2 regions of the Faecalibacterium faecis genome follow, and region 1 is predicted to be linked to the other one. Evidence: riboswitches for the same ligand, from Rfam matches in the RefSeq annotation. Region 1 holds a riboswitch; the other holds the start of a gene.
What was found. A riboswitch is a leader RNA that binds a small molecule or an ion and turns the genes downstream of it on or off. The one in region 1 is predicted to bind thiamine pyrophosphate.
Positions count from the first base shown of each region.

Region 2: linked by a shared signal. The riboswitch ahead of thiD (bifunctional hydroxymethylpyrimidine kinase/phosphomethylpyrimidine kinase) and the one ahead of thiW (energy coupling factor transporter S component ThiW) in region 1 are both predicted to bind thiamine pyrophosphate.

Region 1 covers NZ_JBBMEP010000004.1:19,374-27,160, forward strand. The annotation lists gene WMO17_RS02795 (pyridoxal phosphate-dependent aminotransferase) at 1-80, shown strand, start outside; gene WMO17_RS02800 (cobyric acid synthase) at 77-1,573, shown strand; gene WMO17_RS02805 (precorrin-8X methylmutase) at 1,570-2,244, shown strand; gene WMO17_RS02810 (hypothetical protein) at 2,407-2,643, opposite strand; TPP riboswitch at 2,809-2,916, shown strand; gene thiW (energy coupling factor transporter S component ThiW) at 3,208-3,723, shown strand; gene thiM (hydroxyethylthiazole kinase) at 3,739-4,560, shown strand; gene thiE (thiamine phosphate synthase) at 4,547-5,182, shown strand; gene thiC (phosphomethylpyrimidine synthase ThiC) at 5,385-6,695, shown strand; gene WMO17_RS02835 (hypothetical protein) at 7,063-7,200, shown strand; gene WMO17_RS02840 (alanine/glycine:cation symporter family protein) at 7,434-7,787, shown strand, end outside.
Region 2 covers NZ_JBBMEP010000009.1:87,130-94,916, forward strand. The annotation lists gene WMO17_RS06365 (CYTH domain-containing protein) at 1-440, shown strand, start outside; gene WMO17_RS06370 (rhomboid family intramembrane serine protease) at 437-1,069, shown strand; gene WMO17_RS06375 (thiaminase II/PqqC family protein) at 1,661-2,338, opposite strand; gene thiD (bifunctional hydroxymethylpyrimidine kinase/phosphomethylpyrimidine kinase) at 2,331-3,131, opposite strand; TPP riboswitch at 3,188-3,295, opposite strand; gene WMO17_RS06385 (LOG family protein) at 3,391-3,927, shown strand; gene WMO17_RS06390 (NAD(P)-dependent oxidoreductase) at 3,968-4,864, opposite strand; gene WMO17_RS06395 (aspartate dehydrogenase domain-containing protein) at 4,880-5,680, opposite strand; gene WMO17_RS06400 (chromate transporter) at 5,789-6,361, shown strand; gene WMO17_RS06405 (chromate transporter) at 6,358-6,930, shown strand; gene WMO17_RS06410 (hypothetical protein) at 7,111-7,386, opposite strand.

The sequences.
Region 1 (7,787 bases):
GCACCGCTGTGCGCACAGAAAACGAGAACCGGCAGCTGCTTGCGCTGCTGGCCGAGACCCTGCCGGAGGTGGCGCAATGAGCAAGGCAAAATGCATTATGGTGCAGGGCACCATGAGCGGTGCGGGCAAAAGCCTGCTGTGCGCGGCGCTGTGCCGCATCTTTGCGCAGGATGGCTACCGCGTGGCCCCTTTCAAAAGCCAGAACATGGCCCTGAACAGCTTTGTCACTCGCAACGGTGCAGAGATGGGCCGTGCGCAGGTGGTGCAGGCACAGGCTGCAGGCGTGGAGCCGGATGTGCGCATGAACCCCATCCTGCTCAAGCCCAGCAGCGATGTGGGCAGTCAGGTGATCGTGAACGGCAAGGCCCGGGGCCAGATGTCTGCTGCCGCCTACTTTAAAATGAAGCGCAGCCTTATCCCGGACATTCTGGAAGCCTACAACAGCCTTGCCGCCGAGAACGACATCATCGTGATCGAAGGCGCGGGCAGCCCGGCAGAGATCAACCTGAAAGCCGACGATATCGTGAACATGGGCCTTGCAAAGCTGGTGGATGCGCCGGTGCTTCTGGCGGGCGATATCGACCGGGGCGGCGTATTCGCCCAGCTGTACGGCACTGTGGAGCTGCTGGAAGCCGACGAGCGTGCCCGCATCAGGGGCCTGATCATCAACAAGTTCCGGGGCGATGTGGAGATCCTGCGGCCCGGCCTTGCCATGCTGGAAGAAAAAACACACCTGCCCGTGCTGGGCGTAGTGCCGTACCTGCGGGTGGAGATCGAGGACGAGGATTCTCTCTCCGACCGGCTGGATACAAAAGCTGCGGTCAAGCCGCTGGATATCGCCATCCTGCGCCTGCCGCATGTGTCCAACTTCACCGACTTTATCCCGCTGGAACAGCACCCGCTGCTGGGCGTGCGGTATGTGCAGCGCACCCGCCAGCTGGGTGCACCGGATCTCGTCATCCTGCCCGGCACCAAGAACACCATGGACGACCTGCGCTGGCTGTGGGAAAGCGGACTGGAAGCGGCGGTGCTCAGGCTTTCGGCAGCCGGTACGCCGGTGCTGGGCGTGTGCGGCGGCTACCAGATGCTGGGCGAACAGCTCTGCGACCCGGCAGGGGAGGAGAGCGGTACCCCCTGCACCCTGCGGGGCCTTGGCCTGCTGCCCACCACGACGGTGTTCGGCACCGAAAAGCACCTGACCCAGACCGCAGCCTGTGTGACCACAGAACCCTTTGCAGGCGCAAAGCTGACGGGCTACGAGATCCACGCAGGCCGCACCGAGGTGTGGGGCAGTGCGTTCTGCATCCTTGCAGACGGCACGCCGGAGGGCTGTGTGCAGGACAGTGTATTCGGTACCTACCTGCACGGCCTGTTCGACACCGGCGAACTGACCGAAAAACTGACCGCATTTTTGTGCAAACGGAAGGGCATCGATCCGGCCGGGGCCGAGCTTATCCCCATGGAGCAGTACCGTCAGCAGCAGCTTGATCTGCTTGCCGATGGTGTGCGTGCGGCACTGGATATGCCCGCCATCTATGCCGCTATGGGAATGCAAAAAGGAGACAACACATGACACCGCAGCATCATCTGCCCGCCGACATTGAACGGACGAGCATCTCCATTATCACAAGGGAATTGGACGAGCTGGGCCTGACCCCGCCGCCGGAGACGGCTGCGGTGGTCAAGCGGGTCATCCACACCACCGCGGATTTCGACTATGCCAAAAATCTGCGCTTTACACCCGGCGCGGTGGAAGCCGCAGTCAAGGCCCTGCACGCGGGTGCTTTCATCGTTACCGACACCAATATGGCGCTGGCGGGCATCACAAAGCCGGGCCTGAAAAAACTGAACGGTGAAGCCATCTGCTACATGGCAGACCCCGCTGTGGCCGAAGCCGCAAAGCAGGCGGGCACCACCCGTGCCGTTGCCGCCATGCACCGCGCTGCCCGGGAGCACCCGGGGGCCATTCTGGCCATTGGCAATGCGCCCACGGCCCTTTTGACCATTGCGGAGGAAATGGAAGCCGGTCTGCGGCCTGCGCTGGTCATTGGCGTGCCGGTGGGGTTTGTGAATGTGGTGGAAAGCAAGGAAGTACTGTTTGCCGCCTGCGAGCGATACGGCGTGCCTGCCATCGCCGCCATGGGCCGCAAGGGCGGCAGCAATGTGGCTGCAGCCATCTGCAACGCCCTCATTTACTCTGCCACCGAAATGCTGGACCCCTCTGCCAGAGGGTGGAACGGATAAGGCGGAAACGGCATAACATCAAAAACCCGGAACCCTTTTTGAGCCGTTTTGGCCGAGAAAAGGTTCCGGGTTTTGTTCATGATTTTTTCAGAGAGCTATTTTGCAACAGCCCCATTTTCACGGAAAAGGTCCGAACCGAGCACGGCATCCACACTGCCGGCATCAGGCTGCGGGGAATGTCTTGTTCCACACTTCGATCACCTTGAACTTCGGGGTCCAGCCTTCGGGTTCAAAGCGGTCGCCCTTGGCAGCCATGGTGCCCTGCTCGGTGCACCACTGTGCGGCCTTGGCCATATCAGGGTCGGTCACATCCGCAAAGGCGGGTGCGCACACGCTCAGCACCATGCACAGCGCCACGAGGGCCGAAAGCAGCCTTTGGGTCAGGGTCGTCTGCTTCATACGGAATTCCTCCTTTTTGCTTACGGGGGGGGTATGCGTCCACCTTGAAAATACCATATTTCACCTTCTTTTGCAATAAAACCTGCGTGAAAAACGTTTTGCACCGTTGTGCGCGCCTTTGCCCCCTCTTGCAATTTGTGCGCAAAGGGTGTAAAATACAGTCACAATCAAATACAGGGGAGCTTGTAAAGCAGGCTGAGAGGAAGTGCCCAAACTTCGACCCTTTTACCTGATGCGGATAATGCCGCCGTAGGAAGTCAGAATGGATGATTTTTTGCAGGAGGCACCGCGGAAGGTGTCTCCTGTTTTTTTGTTGTGTACCTATTACCATTAAGGAGGATGCCTTGTACTTTTCTGCGGAAGTGCCGCAGCGGGCTGAGGGGGAGCGCCCTGAGCTTTGTGACCGTCAGCGATGGGAAGCCGTGTTCCGGCGTGAGAGGAGACCAGCAAGTCTCGACCGCTTCTTATAGTTCCTGCGCCGGGTCTGGCACCGGGTGCGGGCTGTTTGCGGAGGCGCTGTATGGTTTTTGCTGCTTCCGCAGGTTTGGAAAGGAGCCTTGCCTTATGAAAAAACTCTCTGTGAAAAAGCTGGCGCTGGCCGGCATGCTGTGCGCTCTGTGCGTGGTGGGCAGCGTATTCAGCTTCCCCATGTTCGGCAGCAAATGTGCACCCATCCAGCACATGGTCAATGTGACCTGCGCGGTGCTGCTTGGCCCGTGGTGGGGCGTGGGCGTGGCCTTTGTGGCCTCGCTGCTGCGCAATCTGCTGGGTCTGGGCAGCCTGATGGCCTTCCCCGGCAGCATGTTCGGCGCACTGCTGTGCGGCCTTGTGTACCATAAGACCAAAAACATCCTTGCCACCATGGTGGGCGAGGTGTTCGGCACCAGCATTCTGGGCGGCCTGTGCGCTTACCCGGTGGCCATCTTCCTCATGGGCAAGAGCGCCGGCGACATCGCGTTCTATGCCTACATCGTGCCGTTCCTCATCTCCACTGCAGTGGGTTCCATCATTGCGGGCGTGCTGGTGTACAGCCTGCAGCGCTCCGGCGCACTGCGCTCCATGCAGAACAGTCTTTCCTGACGGAGGGGCACCCGAATGTTCAAAACAGAATTCGAGAACCTGCGCCGCACCTGCCCGCTCATCCATAACATTACCAACTACGTCACCGTGAACGACTGCGCCAACATGGTGCTGGCCTGCGGTGCTTCGCCCATCATGGCCGACGATGCCGCCGAGGTGGAGGATATCACCACCATCTGCGGCGGTCTGAACATCAACATCGGCACCCTGAACAGCCGCACCATCACCAGCATGCTACTGGCGGGCAAAAAGGCAAACCAGCTGGGCCATCCTGTGGTGCTGGACCCGGTGGGTGCGGGTGCATCCCGCCTGCGCACCGACACGGCTTTCCGCCTGCTCAGGGACGTAAAGTTCACCGTGATCCGCGGCAACATCTCGGAGATCAAAACGCTGGCCTCCGGCGCGGGAACCACCAAGGGCGTGGATGCCGATGTGGCCGATAAAGTTACTGAGGCCAATCTGGATTCTGCCGTGGCCTTTGCCAAGGCCTTTGCAGCCCAGACGGGTGCCGTTATTGCCATTACCGGTGCCATCGACATCGTGGCGGATGCCGAAAAAGCCTACTGCATCCGCAACGGCAATGCTATGATGAGCAGCATCACCGGTACGGGCTGCCAGCTTTCGGCCCTGACGGCGGCGTTCGTCACCGCAAACCCCGGCCATCCGCTGGAAGCCGCTGCAGCTGCAGTGTGCGCCATGGGCCTTGCGGGCGAGACCGCCCACAAGCGCCTGACCCCGCTGGACGGCAACTCCACCTACCGCAATTATATCATCGATGCCATTTACAATATGACCCCGGATCAGCTGGAAGAAGGAGCAAACTATGAAGTGCGATAAGCAGAACATGCTTCTGTATGCCGTCACCGACCGCGCATGGGTGGGCAAACAGACCCTCTATGAACAGGTGGAGAGCGCCCTGAAGGGCGGTGTCACCTGTGTGCAGCTGCGTGAAAAAGAGCTGGACGACGAAGCTTTTCTGAAAGAGGCTGTGGAGATCCATGCTCTGTGCCAGCGCTACGGCGTGCCGTTCTTTGTGAACGACAATGTGGACATTGCCATCCGCTGCCACGCCGAGGGCGTGCATGTGGGGCAGGAGGATATGGCCGCAGCGCAGGTGCGCGCCCGTGTGGGCGAGGGTATGATGATCGGCGTTTCCGTCCACAGTGTGGAGGAAGCACGGGAAGCCGTCAAGCACGGCGCAGACTGCCTTGGCGTGGGCGCAGCCTTTGCCACCCACACCAAGACCGATGTGGATGTTCTGCCCCACGAGACCCTGAAGGCCATCTGTGATGCCGTGGACATCCCGGTGGTGGCCATTGGCGGCATCCACAAGGAGAACATCCTGCAGCTCAAGGGCACCGGTGTGGATGGCGTGGCCCTTGTGAGCGCCATCTTTGCAGCAGACGACATCGAGACCGAGTGCAAAGAGTTGAAAGCCCTGTCGGAGCAGATCATCTGACCGATCCCGCGGCAAACCGGGGACACCACCTTGGGCCGCGTTATAAAATTCATGGAGAAAACCAACATGAAAAGCGCATTTTGCGCAGGTGCCGGCATCCAGAACGTTCTGTTTTTTCTGAATGACGGCTGCCTTTCCCTACCCTTGTATGACCAGCACCCTGCTGTTCAGAGATAAACTGTCATTTGGAGGAACAGAGCGTATGCAGACTTATACCACTCAGATGGATGCTGCCCGCAAGGGCATCATCACGCCGCAGATGGAGATCGTGGCTAAAAAAGAGTATCGCACCACCGAGGAGATCCGCCAGTGGGTGGCCGAGGGCAAGGTAGCCATCCCCGCCAACAAGCACCACGAGTGTTTGAACCCCGAGGGTGTCGGCTCCATGCTGCGCACCAAGATCAACGTGAACCTTGGTGTCTCCCGCGACTGCAAGGACTACAACGTGGAGATGCAGAAGGTGATGAGCGCCGTCAACATGGGTGCCGAAGCCATTATGGATCTGTCCAGCCACGGCAACACCCAGCCCTTCCGCCAGAAGCTGACCCACGAGTGCCCGGTGATGATCGGCACCGTGCCGGTGTACGATTCGGTCATCCACTACCAGCGCGATCTGGCTGAGCTGACCGCACAGGACTTCATCGATGTGGTGCGCCTGCATGCAGAGGATGGTGTGGACTTTGTCACCCTGCACTGCGGCATCACCCGCAAGACCATCGAGCAGATCCGCAAGCACAAGCGCAAGATGAACATTGTCAGCCGCGGTGGCTCTCTGGTGTTTGCATGGATGAGCATGACCGGCAACGAGAACCCCTTCTACGAGCACTTTGACGAGATCTGCGAGATCTGCGCCGAGCACGATGTGACCATCTCGCTGGGCGATGCCTGCCGTCCCGGCTGTCTGGCTGACGCCACCGATGTGTGCCAGATCGAGGAGCTGGTGCGTCTGGGCGAGTTGACCAAGCGCGCATGGGCACACAACGTGCAGGTGATGGTGGAAGGCCCCGGCCATGTGCCCCTGAATCAGGTGGCTGCCAACATGGAGGTGCAGAAGAGCATCTGCATGGGCGCACCCTTCTATGTGCTGGGACCCCTCGTCACCGATATCGCCCCCGGTTACGACCACATCACCGCTGCCATCGGCGGCGCTGTGGCTGCAGCCAGCGGTGCAGCTTTCCTGTGCTATGTGACCCCCGCCGAGCATCTGGCTCTGCCCAATGTGGACGATGTGAAGCAGGGCATCGTGGCCTCCAAGATCGCTGCCCACGCCGCCGATATCGCCAAGGGCATCCCCCACGCCCGGGACATCGACGATAAGATGGGCGATGCCCGCCGTGTGCTGGACTGGGATGCACAGTTCGCCTGCGCACTGGACCCGGAGACCGCAAAGGCCATCCGCGATGCCCGCCTGCCGGAGGACGACCACAGCGACACCTGCAGCATGTGCGGCAAGTTCTGTGCTGTGCGCAGCATGAACAAGGCGCTGGCCGGTGAGTACATCGACATTCTGTAAAAATCTTCTGTTTTGCGCGCAGCAGCGTGCATCTTCCTCCGCCGCCCGGTATGACCGCCGGGCGGCTTTTGTGTTGTAATTCCAAAAAGATTGTGTTAAAATAACAATAAGGCGCTGATTGCAAAATTGGTGGTCATGCTTTCTATCCCGTATCGCTGGTTTTTCTATTTCTACATAGAACAAGCAGAGGTCCGGGAGGAAACTTTTTTGAAAGTACCCTGCCCGGAGCCTTGAAGGCGAAGAGCAACGGCAACGACCGCCGCCAGTGGCGGAAACAGGGAGTTGCTGTTGGGGCCGCGGCCTGCAAGATGCGAGTGCCGCCCAAGGCACGAAGCAGATGCAGGGAGCCGCAACCCGGATATATCGAATGAATCTGCTGGAGACTCTCGCATTGCTCACGTTCATTCTCGCGTTGTTGAGCTTGGTCGTGGATGTGATCCGTCTGACCGTTGAGGTCATGGCAAAGTTTTCCCAGATGAAAAGCGATGATAACAAAAAAGATTGACCGCCTCACAGTTCCCCAACTCGAGCGGTCAATCTTTTTGACTAACGGGATGGAAAGCTGACCTTTGCAGTCAGCGCCCCTTCTGTTTGTAGTATAATCGAAGCTATGTGATTTGTCAAGTTATCCTGTTCCATCGATTATTTCTATCAATATTTTAGATTTTACAATTCTTCTGTACTGTACTATAATGAAGTTATCGTCTTCATTCCATTGATCTACAGGAGGAATCTGCCTTGCTGGTAAATCTTATCGAATCCGTCTATCGCCTGCTGTGGGGCGACCTGTTCACCATCCCGCTGGGCGGCGGCATCGGCATTTCCTTCATGGTGGTGCTGCTGTTCACGGCGGGCATCTGGTTCACCTGCCGCACCCGTCTTTTGCCGGTGCGGCTGTTCCGGGATATGATCGCCGCCGTGTGCGAGAAAAAGCAGGGCAGGGACGGCCTTTCCTCCTTCCAGACGCTGGTCATTTCCACCGCCACCCGCGTGGGCATGGGCAATCTGGTGGGCGTGGTGGCCGCTGTTTCTGCAGGCGGTGCCGGTGCGGTGTTCTGGATGTGGGTCACTGCCATTCTGGGTGCGTCCACC
Region 2 (7,787 bases), on a different contig from region 1:
CCCTCAGGGAGGAATTTGCCATGCGGCAGGGCTATATCAGCGTGCGGCCCACTGTGCGCATCCGGGAAGAAGCCCTCACCGGCGGCAGAACGGACTACATCCTCTGCTTCAAATCCGGGGGCGGCCTTGCCCGTGAGGAGATCGAGCGCAGCATCGACAAAGAACTGTTTGATGATCTGGAATACAAGATTATCGCTAAACCTCTCATCCCGAAGCTGCGCCGCAGCTACACCCTGCCGGACGGTTCTGTGCTGGAAGTGAACCATGTGGACGAAGGCCAGCCCACCGAGTTCTGGTACGCCGAGGTGGAGTACCCCACGGTGGAAGCAGCCCTTGCATGGCAGCCGGAAAGCTGCGGCCTTGGCGATTACCTCAAGGATGAAGTGACGAACCAGCCCGGCCAGAGCATGGGCGAATACTGGGTGGAGACAAGAGGATGAAAAAAGTAAAACTCAAACTGGAACTGCAGTACAACTCCCCGGTGATCCTCACATTTTTCCTGCTGTCACTTCTGGTGCTGTTCCTCGACCAGTGGACGGACGGGTGGACGACGATGCATCTGTTCTGTGTCTACCGCTCCTCGCTGAAGGACCCGCTGTTCTACATCCGGCTGTTCGGCCATGTGCTGGGCCATGCCAGCTGGGACCACTTTCTGAATAACATGCTGCTGCTGCTCGTTGTTGGCCCGCCAATGGAAGAAAAGTACGGCAGCAAGCCGCTTTTGTGCGGCATGGTGTTCACCGCTCTGGTCACCGGCGTGCTGCAATGCGTGCTGTTCCCACGTTCGGGGCTGCTGGGCGCGTCCGGCATCGTGTTCATGCTTATCATGCTTTCGTCGCTGGCGGGCTTCTCCGGCGGCATCCCGGTCACCATGCTGCTGGTTGCAGCGCTGTACTTTGGTCAGCAGGTGTACGATATCATTTTTGTGCACGACAATGTAGCAAACTTCATGCACATTGTGGGCGGCTTATGCGGCACTGCCTTTGGCTACTACAGTGCGCTGCACAGCCGCCGCAGGCCGGCAAAAGCGGTGAAGTTTTCCAGCACGAACAGCCGCCGGAAGCGCTGAACCCACTGTGGACATAGGCTGATTTTGAAAAATTTGCAAACAGGTATTGACAAACGAAAAATCCGTGGTTTAATATAGCCAAATTCAATACACTAAACCGTTGAAGCGGAGATAACGGCGAACCATGCCTGTACAGAGAGCCTGCGCAGCTGAGAAGCAGACCGGAAACAGTTCGTCAAGGAAAGTGTGACTTTGCGTTATATTTTCCCGAAATGGACCGCTGAGGGTGCAGGGAACTGCGGAGAACTTTCGCCGCACAGTATTCTGCAACGTAGGGCATACGTCAGTTGCCGGGGATGTGTTGGCATCCCGCCAAGTGCATGGGGTCATGTCCATGAAGTCATGGTGGCACCGCGGATAAAAGGCCAAATTTTATTCGTCCTTGACAGAAGAGAGTTCTTCTGTTAGGGGCGTTTTTCTTTTCCACTCCCTCGGCAGAAGAGCCGGGGAAGTTTTTGTTTTAGGGCTCCCTTGTTTCCGGCACTAAGGCTCATGCCTGCGGCTGCGGCCACGAAACCCTGAACAAAACAAATGCACCCGGTTGCTGCGGTTCTGCCCACAGGCCGGGTGCATTTTATATTTTAGGAAAAATTACAGGTCACTGCGCGGGGAAGCTGCCATGGCCCAGAAGTTCAGCTCGTGCGCCGAACAGGCATGGAAAATCTCGCGGCAGCGGGCAAGGCGCTCGTCGCTCAGGCCTTCGCAGACTTTTTCTGCAAACGCGGCCCAGTCGCGGCAGGCCGCCTCATAGCCCTTGTCAGCATAGTCCACCACCAGTGCACCATAAAGGGTATCCTGCACGGAAGGTTTTTCTTCCAGCAGTTTCTGGAAGATCCAGCCATAGCTCAGCATACAGGGCAGGCAGGCCATCATGCACTCGGCTGCGCCCTCGCCGTTTTTGGCGGCTTCGATCATAGAGTCCACATAGGCACGGTTCTCCGGCCGCAGCGGCAGGCTCTGGATGCCTTCATCGGTCAGTCCAAAGTGCTTGAGATAGTGCAGGCGGGCTGCATCCTCGCTCTCATTCACGAAGGAAAGCAGGGAATAGTAGGTGCGGATGGTCTGCATATCCTTTGCCTTGGTCATGCCCCAGGCAAACACCTTGGCATATTCCCGCAGGTAAAGACTGTCCTCCACGATGTAGCCCTTGAAGCAGGCTTCATCCAGTGTGCCATCCGCAAGGTGGGTCAGAAATTCTGAGTGCAGACATTTCTCCCACACAGGCAGACTTTCCTGCACCAGCTGCTGCACAAAGGTCTGCTCACTCACCCACAAACTCTCCCTTCAGTGCAAACATGTGGTTCATGGGGCCGGAGCCATGGCCCAGATCCAGCATGGCAGAAAGACAGCCGGAAATGTAGGCCTTTGCGCGCTCCACAGATGCATCCAGATCATAGCCCTTTGCCAGATTGGACGCAATGGCGCTGGATAGGGTGCAGCCGGTGCCGTGGGTATTGGGGTTTGCAATGCGCTTGCCGCGGAACCATTTGCCGCAGCCGTCCCGCCACAGAAGGTCGTCGGCATCGTTGATCTGGTGGCCACCCTTGCACAGCACGGCACAGTGGTATTTCTCGCTGATCAGCTTTGCAGCGGCCTCCATTCCGGCCGCATCGGTGATCTTCATGCCGGAAAGGATCTCAGTCTCCGGAATGTTGGGGGTGACCACCTCTGCCATGGGCAGCAGCTTTTCGGTCAGTGCCTGCACGGCATCGTCCCGCAGCAGCTTGGAGCCGGAGGTGGCAACCATCACCGGGTCCACCACGATATGCTTTGCGCCGTAGGTGTGCAGCTTTTCGGCGATCACACTGATCAGCTCTGCCGAGGATACCATGCCGATCTTGACGGCATCCGGGTAGATGTCGGTAAAAATGGCGTCGATCTCCTGTGCCAGAAATTCGGGCGTGGCTTCAAAAATGCCGGTCACACCTGTGGTGTTCTGGGCAGTCAGTGCGGTAATGGCGCTCATGGCGTACACGCCGTTTGCAGTCATGGTTTTGATATCGGCCTGGATGCCAGCACCGCCGCTGGAATCGCTGCCGGCAATCGTCAATGCAGTTTTCATGGTTACAACTTCCTTTGCAAAAAATGCGGAAATGCCCGCAAGGAGGCATCTCCGCACTTTGAAGCAGCAGTATCTCCCTACGTTGGCATTGTCCAAATCAGGTCACAGGTCTGGGCAAACAGCCCACTCTCAGCCTGCTTTTGCAGGCTCCCTTTTTCTGCGTTCAAGAATACCACAGTGCCGCTGCATTTGCAAGGGGATGGCCCTTTTCAATCGGCCCGCTGCGTGGTAAAATGGAAAAAACAAAGGGGGAAATACCATGAACATCACGGTCTATCTTGGAGCAAATGCGGGCAATGATCCTGCGCTGGCGGAAGCTGTCCGGGAACTGGGCAGCTGGATCGGTGCAAACGGGCACCGCCTTGTGTACGGCGGCTCCCGCAGCGGCCTGATGGGTCAGCTTGCCCAGAGCGCGCTGGACGCAGGCGGCACGGTGACCGGTGTGGAACCGCAGTTCTTTGTGCAGCAGGAGCTGCAGCACGATGGCCTGACCGAGCTGATCGTCACCAAGGACATGACCGAGCGCAAGACGAAGATGATCGAGCTGGGCGATGCCTTCATCGCATTCCCCGGCGGTACCGGCACGCTGGAAGAGATCGCAGAGGTAATGTCCAAGGTCTCGCTGGGCCAGTTGGACGCGCCCTGCATCCTGTATGATCTGAACGGCTACTACGACAGCCTGAAAGCACTGCTTGCCAAAATGATCGAGAAAGGCCTTTCCACGCCGCAGCGCCAGCAGGGCATCCGATTTGCGGCGAATCTGGAAGAGATCACAACAATTTTGAATAAAGCCTAAAAGGAAACGCTTCCCGGCCGGGAAGCGTTTCCTTTTTATATCATTCTCCCAGTGCAGTGCGGATATTTGCCAGCACCTTCTGGCTCAGCAGCACAAAAGCCTGCTTGGTGCGTCCGGCAGAAACATTCGCGCAATGCACATTCTCACGGGCAAAGAAGCCTTCACCCACCGGGCCGGCAGCGGCACGGGTGTCACAGAAGAAGTGGGTGCCCGGCAGAGCAAGCCACTGTTCCAGAGCAGCAGAGTCAAAGCCCGGGCCGATGGAGGTGTTGAACAGTACCTTGCCTGCGCCCAGCTGTGCAAATTCGTCCTTGCCCAGCAGAAGGACATTTTTGTTCAGGCAGGTGAACACCACCTCGCTCTCGGTCAGCAGCTGTGCCAGCGGCTTATAGGCCATGCCCACAGCTTCGGCATCCGGCTTGCGGGTGCGGCTGTAATAGGCAATGTCGGCGCCCATGAACTGCAGCGCGTCGGCGATCATTTTGCCGGACACACCCAGCCCGATGATGCCTGCCTTCAGCCCGGTGATCTCCACCGGCTCGTCCCGCAGCATGGGCATCCCAAAACCGTGCAGGATGCCGGTGAGCTCATGCAGGACGTACTCCACAACGCCGCGGTCGCCGTAGTCCCGGATGCCCAGCACTTTGATGCCGCGGGTGCGGGCGTAGGCGATATCCACATTAGCGCTTTCCTCAGAATACAGGCTGCAGCACATGCCGATGTAACGGATATTCGGGCAGCGCTCGATCACATTTTTGCCCATGCGGGAGGTGTAGCTCAGAAGTACAGCATCGGCATCTCCGATGCGCTGCACGATCTGGTCATCGCTGGCCGGGATATCGCGGTACAGCACCACTTCTTTTGCGTACTGATGCAGCGCTTCCTCGGCGGAAGGGATCAGGCTTACCGGCTCAATGGCCACCAGTTTGTTGAACATCTGCAAAGCCCTCCTTTAATAGAAGCATACGGGGGAGGAAAGGTTGCGCAGCAGGGCAACTACGCTCCAACCGGCAATGGCGCTGGTGGAAGAGCAGATATCCACCACGGCCTTCACGCCCTCGATCTCGGCGGTGATGCAGTGGTCGTCGCCCGCCCAGCCGGGTACCGAGTGCATGGTCACGCCGGTGATCTCCGGGCCGGTGGTGGCCAGCGAGGTGGCAACAGCCACATTCACGCGGCGGGGGAAGGTGGCAATGGCCTGCTTGGCATTGCCGGTGAACACGGTGGTCTTTTCGGTATCGGTCAGCAGATGGTCGGCCCATACCGGCGTGTTGCGGAAGCCCTTGGCTCCGGTGTGGGTCTCAATGCCTGCCGTCTCGGCCAGCTTCTGCGCCTCGGCCATCAGGGTGACGGTCTGCAGCACATCAAAGCCGCCAATGGCACCGCTTGCCAGATGCACCTTGGCACCGCCCTCCACGGCAGCGGCCTTGACCTGCTCGTAAAAATCAAGGTCCGCAAAGGCACCAATGGAAATAATGACCAGATTCACGCCTTTTTTCAGTACAGGCACAGCCATGGCGCGCACAGCCTCCACCGAAGCGGTCTCCACAATGTATTCCGGCTGCAGTGTCAGCAGAGCATCCACATCATCGCAGACGGGACAGCCTACCTCGGCGGCAAGTTTTTCTGCCGAAGCACGGGTGCGGCTGGTCACGCCCACCAGCTCATAGTCCGGCAGCAGACCGTTCTTCCATGCGCTGGCCACAATGCCGCCCAGAAAGCCGCAGCCTACAATGCCAAATTTTGTTTTCATATCCTAAACTCCTTTTTCTGCTTTTTCCAAAGAAAGCAGCATATTCCATTAAAGTATATCATATCAAAACAAAAAATGATATAATAAGGCGCAAGAAAGGAGAAGGCTATGTCGAAAACAAAGGAGCTTTTCTGGACGTTTTTCAAAATTGGAGCGTTCACGTTTGGCGGCGGTTATGCCATGGTGGCTTTGCTGCAGAATGAATTTGTGGAAGAGAAAAAGTGGGTGACAAAAGAAGAATTTCTGGACATGGTGGCAATTGCGGAGTCTACGCCCGGCCCGGTGGCGGTGAACAGTGCCACCTATATCGGCTACAAAATCGAGGGTGCGGCAGGTGCGGCAGCGTCCACGGTGGCGGTATGTCTTCCGTCCTTCGCGGTCATTTATCTGATCTCGCTGTTCTTTGACCAGTTCCTCCGCCTTTCGGTGGTGGCAAGTGCGTTCCACGGCATTCAGGTGTGTGTGATCTATCTGATCCTTTCCGCCGGACTGAAAATGCTGAAGCAGCTGGAACACAGCGTCTTCAATATTGTCATCCTGACCACGGTTGCGGCAGCGATGGTGGGCTGTTCCATTGCAGCAGTGTCCTTCTCTTCCATTTTTTACATCCTGTTCAGCGGTGCGGCCGGGCTGCTGGTGTATGCAGTACAGCAGCTGCGGAAGGGGGAGAAGAAGCCGTGATCTATGTAGAACTTTTCTGGAATTTCCTCATGATCGGTGCGCTGTCCTTTGGCGGCGGCTACGGCATGATCTCGCTGGTGCGGGAAACGGTCTTAGGACACGGCTGGCTGACGGAAGGCGAATTTCTCAGCTTCATTGCCGTGTCGGAGTCCACACCCGGCCCGCTGGCCATCAATATGGCTACCTTCATCGGCGCTTCACAGGGCGGCTTCTGGGGTGCGCTGTGTGCGACGCTGGGGGTGGTGCTGCCGTCTTTTGTGATCATTCTGCTCATTGCATCGGTGCTGCAGAACCTGATGAAGTATGCGGGAATCAACGCAGTTCTTGGCGGCGTTCGTCCCTGTGTGGTGGCGATGATCCTGGCAACTGCAGTCAACATGGCGCTTTCTACGCTGGCCGGGTTTGCAGCGGACAAGGCAGGCATTGCACCGGATCTCCGTTCCATTGTGGTGTTCCTGCTGCTGTGGGGGCTGCATGCCCTTTGCCGCCGGAAAAAGGGCAAAGCACCATCGCCCATTGGGATGATCCTGCTCTCTGCAGGACTGGGGATCCTGTTCTGGGGAATATAAGAATAAGCATTGCACGCTGCCTGAGGGACATCCTGCTTCTGATGACAGCTTCTGAAAAATGCGCCGGGAGGTTCCCAATAAACCTTTCCGGCGCATTTTGCTACAAAAAGCCGGGCACAGGAAAACTCATGGCTCCCTGTGCCCGGCTTCAGCTTTTATTGGAATTTAGGCGCTATGCGATCAAGCTGCAACGGAAGAAGCAGCTTCGCTGGAAGCAGCCTCAGAAGAAGCGGCCTCAGAAGAAGCGGCCTCGCTGGAAGCAGCCTCAGAAGAAGAACCGTTCTCCTCTGCAACAGCGGAAGAAGCGCTCTCCTCGGCCTCAGCAGCAACAGAAGTGCTGGTAGAAGCAGCCTCGGAAGAGGATGCAGCAGTGGAGGAAGCAGAACCGCCGCAAGCGGTCATGCCAACAGCCAGAGCCAGAGCAACAACAGCAACACAAACATTCTTGAGTTTCATATCTAAAATCTCCTTGCCATACGCAAATGTATTTTGCAGAAGGCCCTACAGGAAGTGCCTTTCTGCAAGTGGATATTCTAGTCTTTTTTGCGAAAAAATCAAGAGCTTTTTTGGCTAAGAAGTGAGGTTTCAATGATAATCTACGATTTTGTTATAATTTATCGCTAAAAGTCAAAGAGTTTTTGTTAAACTGATCGAAGCACAGGGAGACTCAGGAAAGAATTTTTTACCGCGTTGTAATCACTTTGTAATTTCTTTCATTGTTTGTTCACTTGAATCAAGACGGGAATGCATGTTCCCTAAAGAGAAATAAAGAAATGCAAAAGTGAGGATGATGCGGCTCCGGAAACGGAAAAGAGCCATTTGTCACCTGACAGTTGACCTGCGGAGAAAGAAAAGAG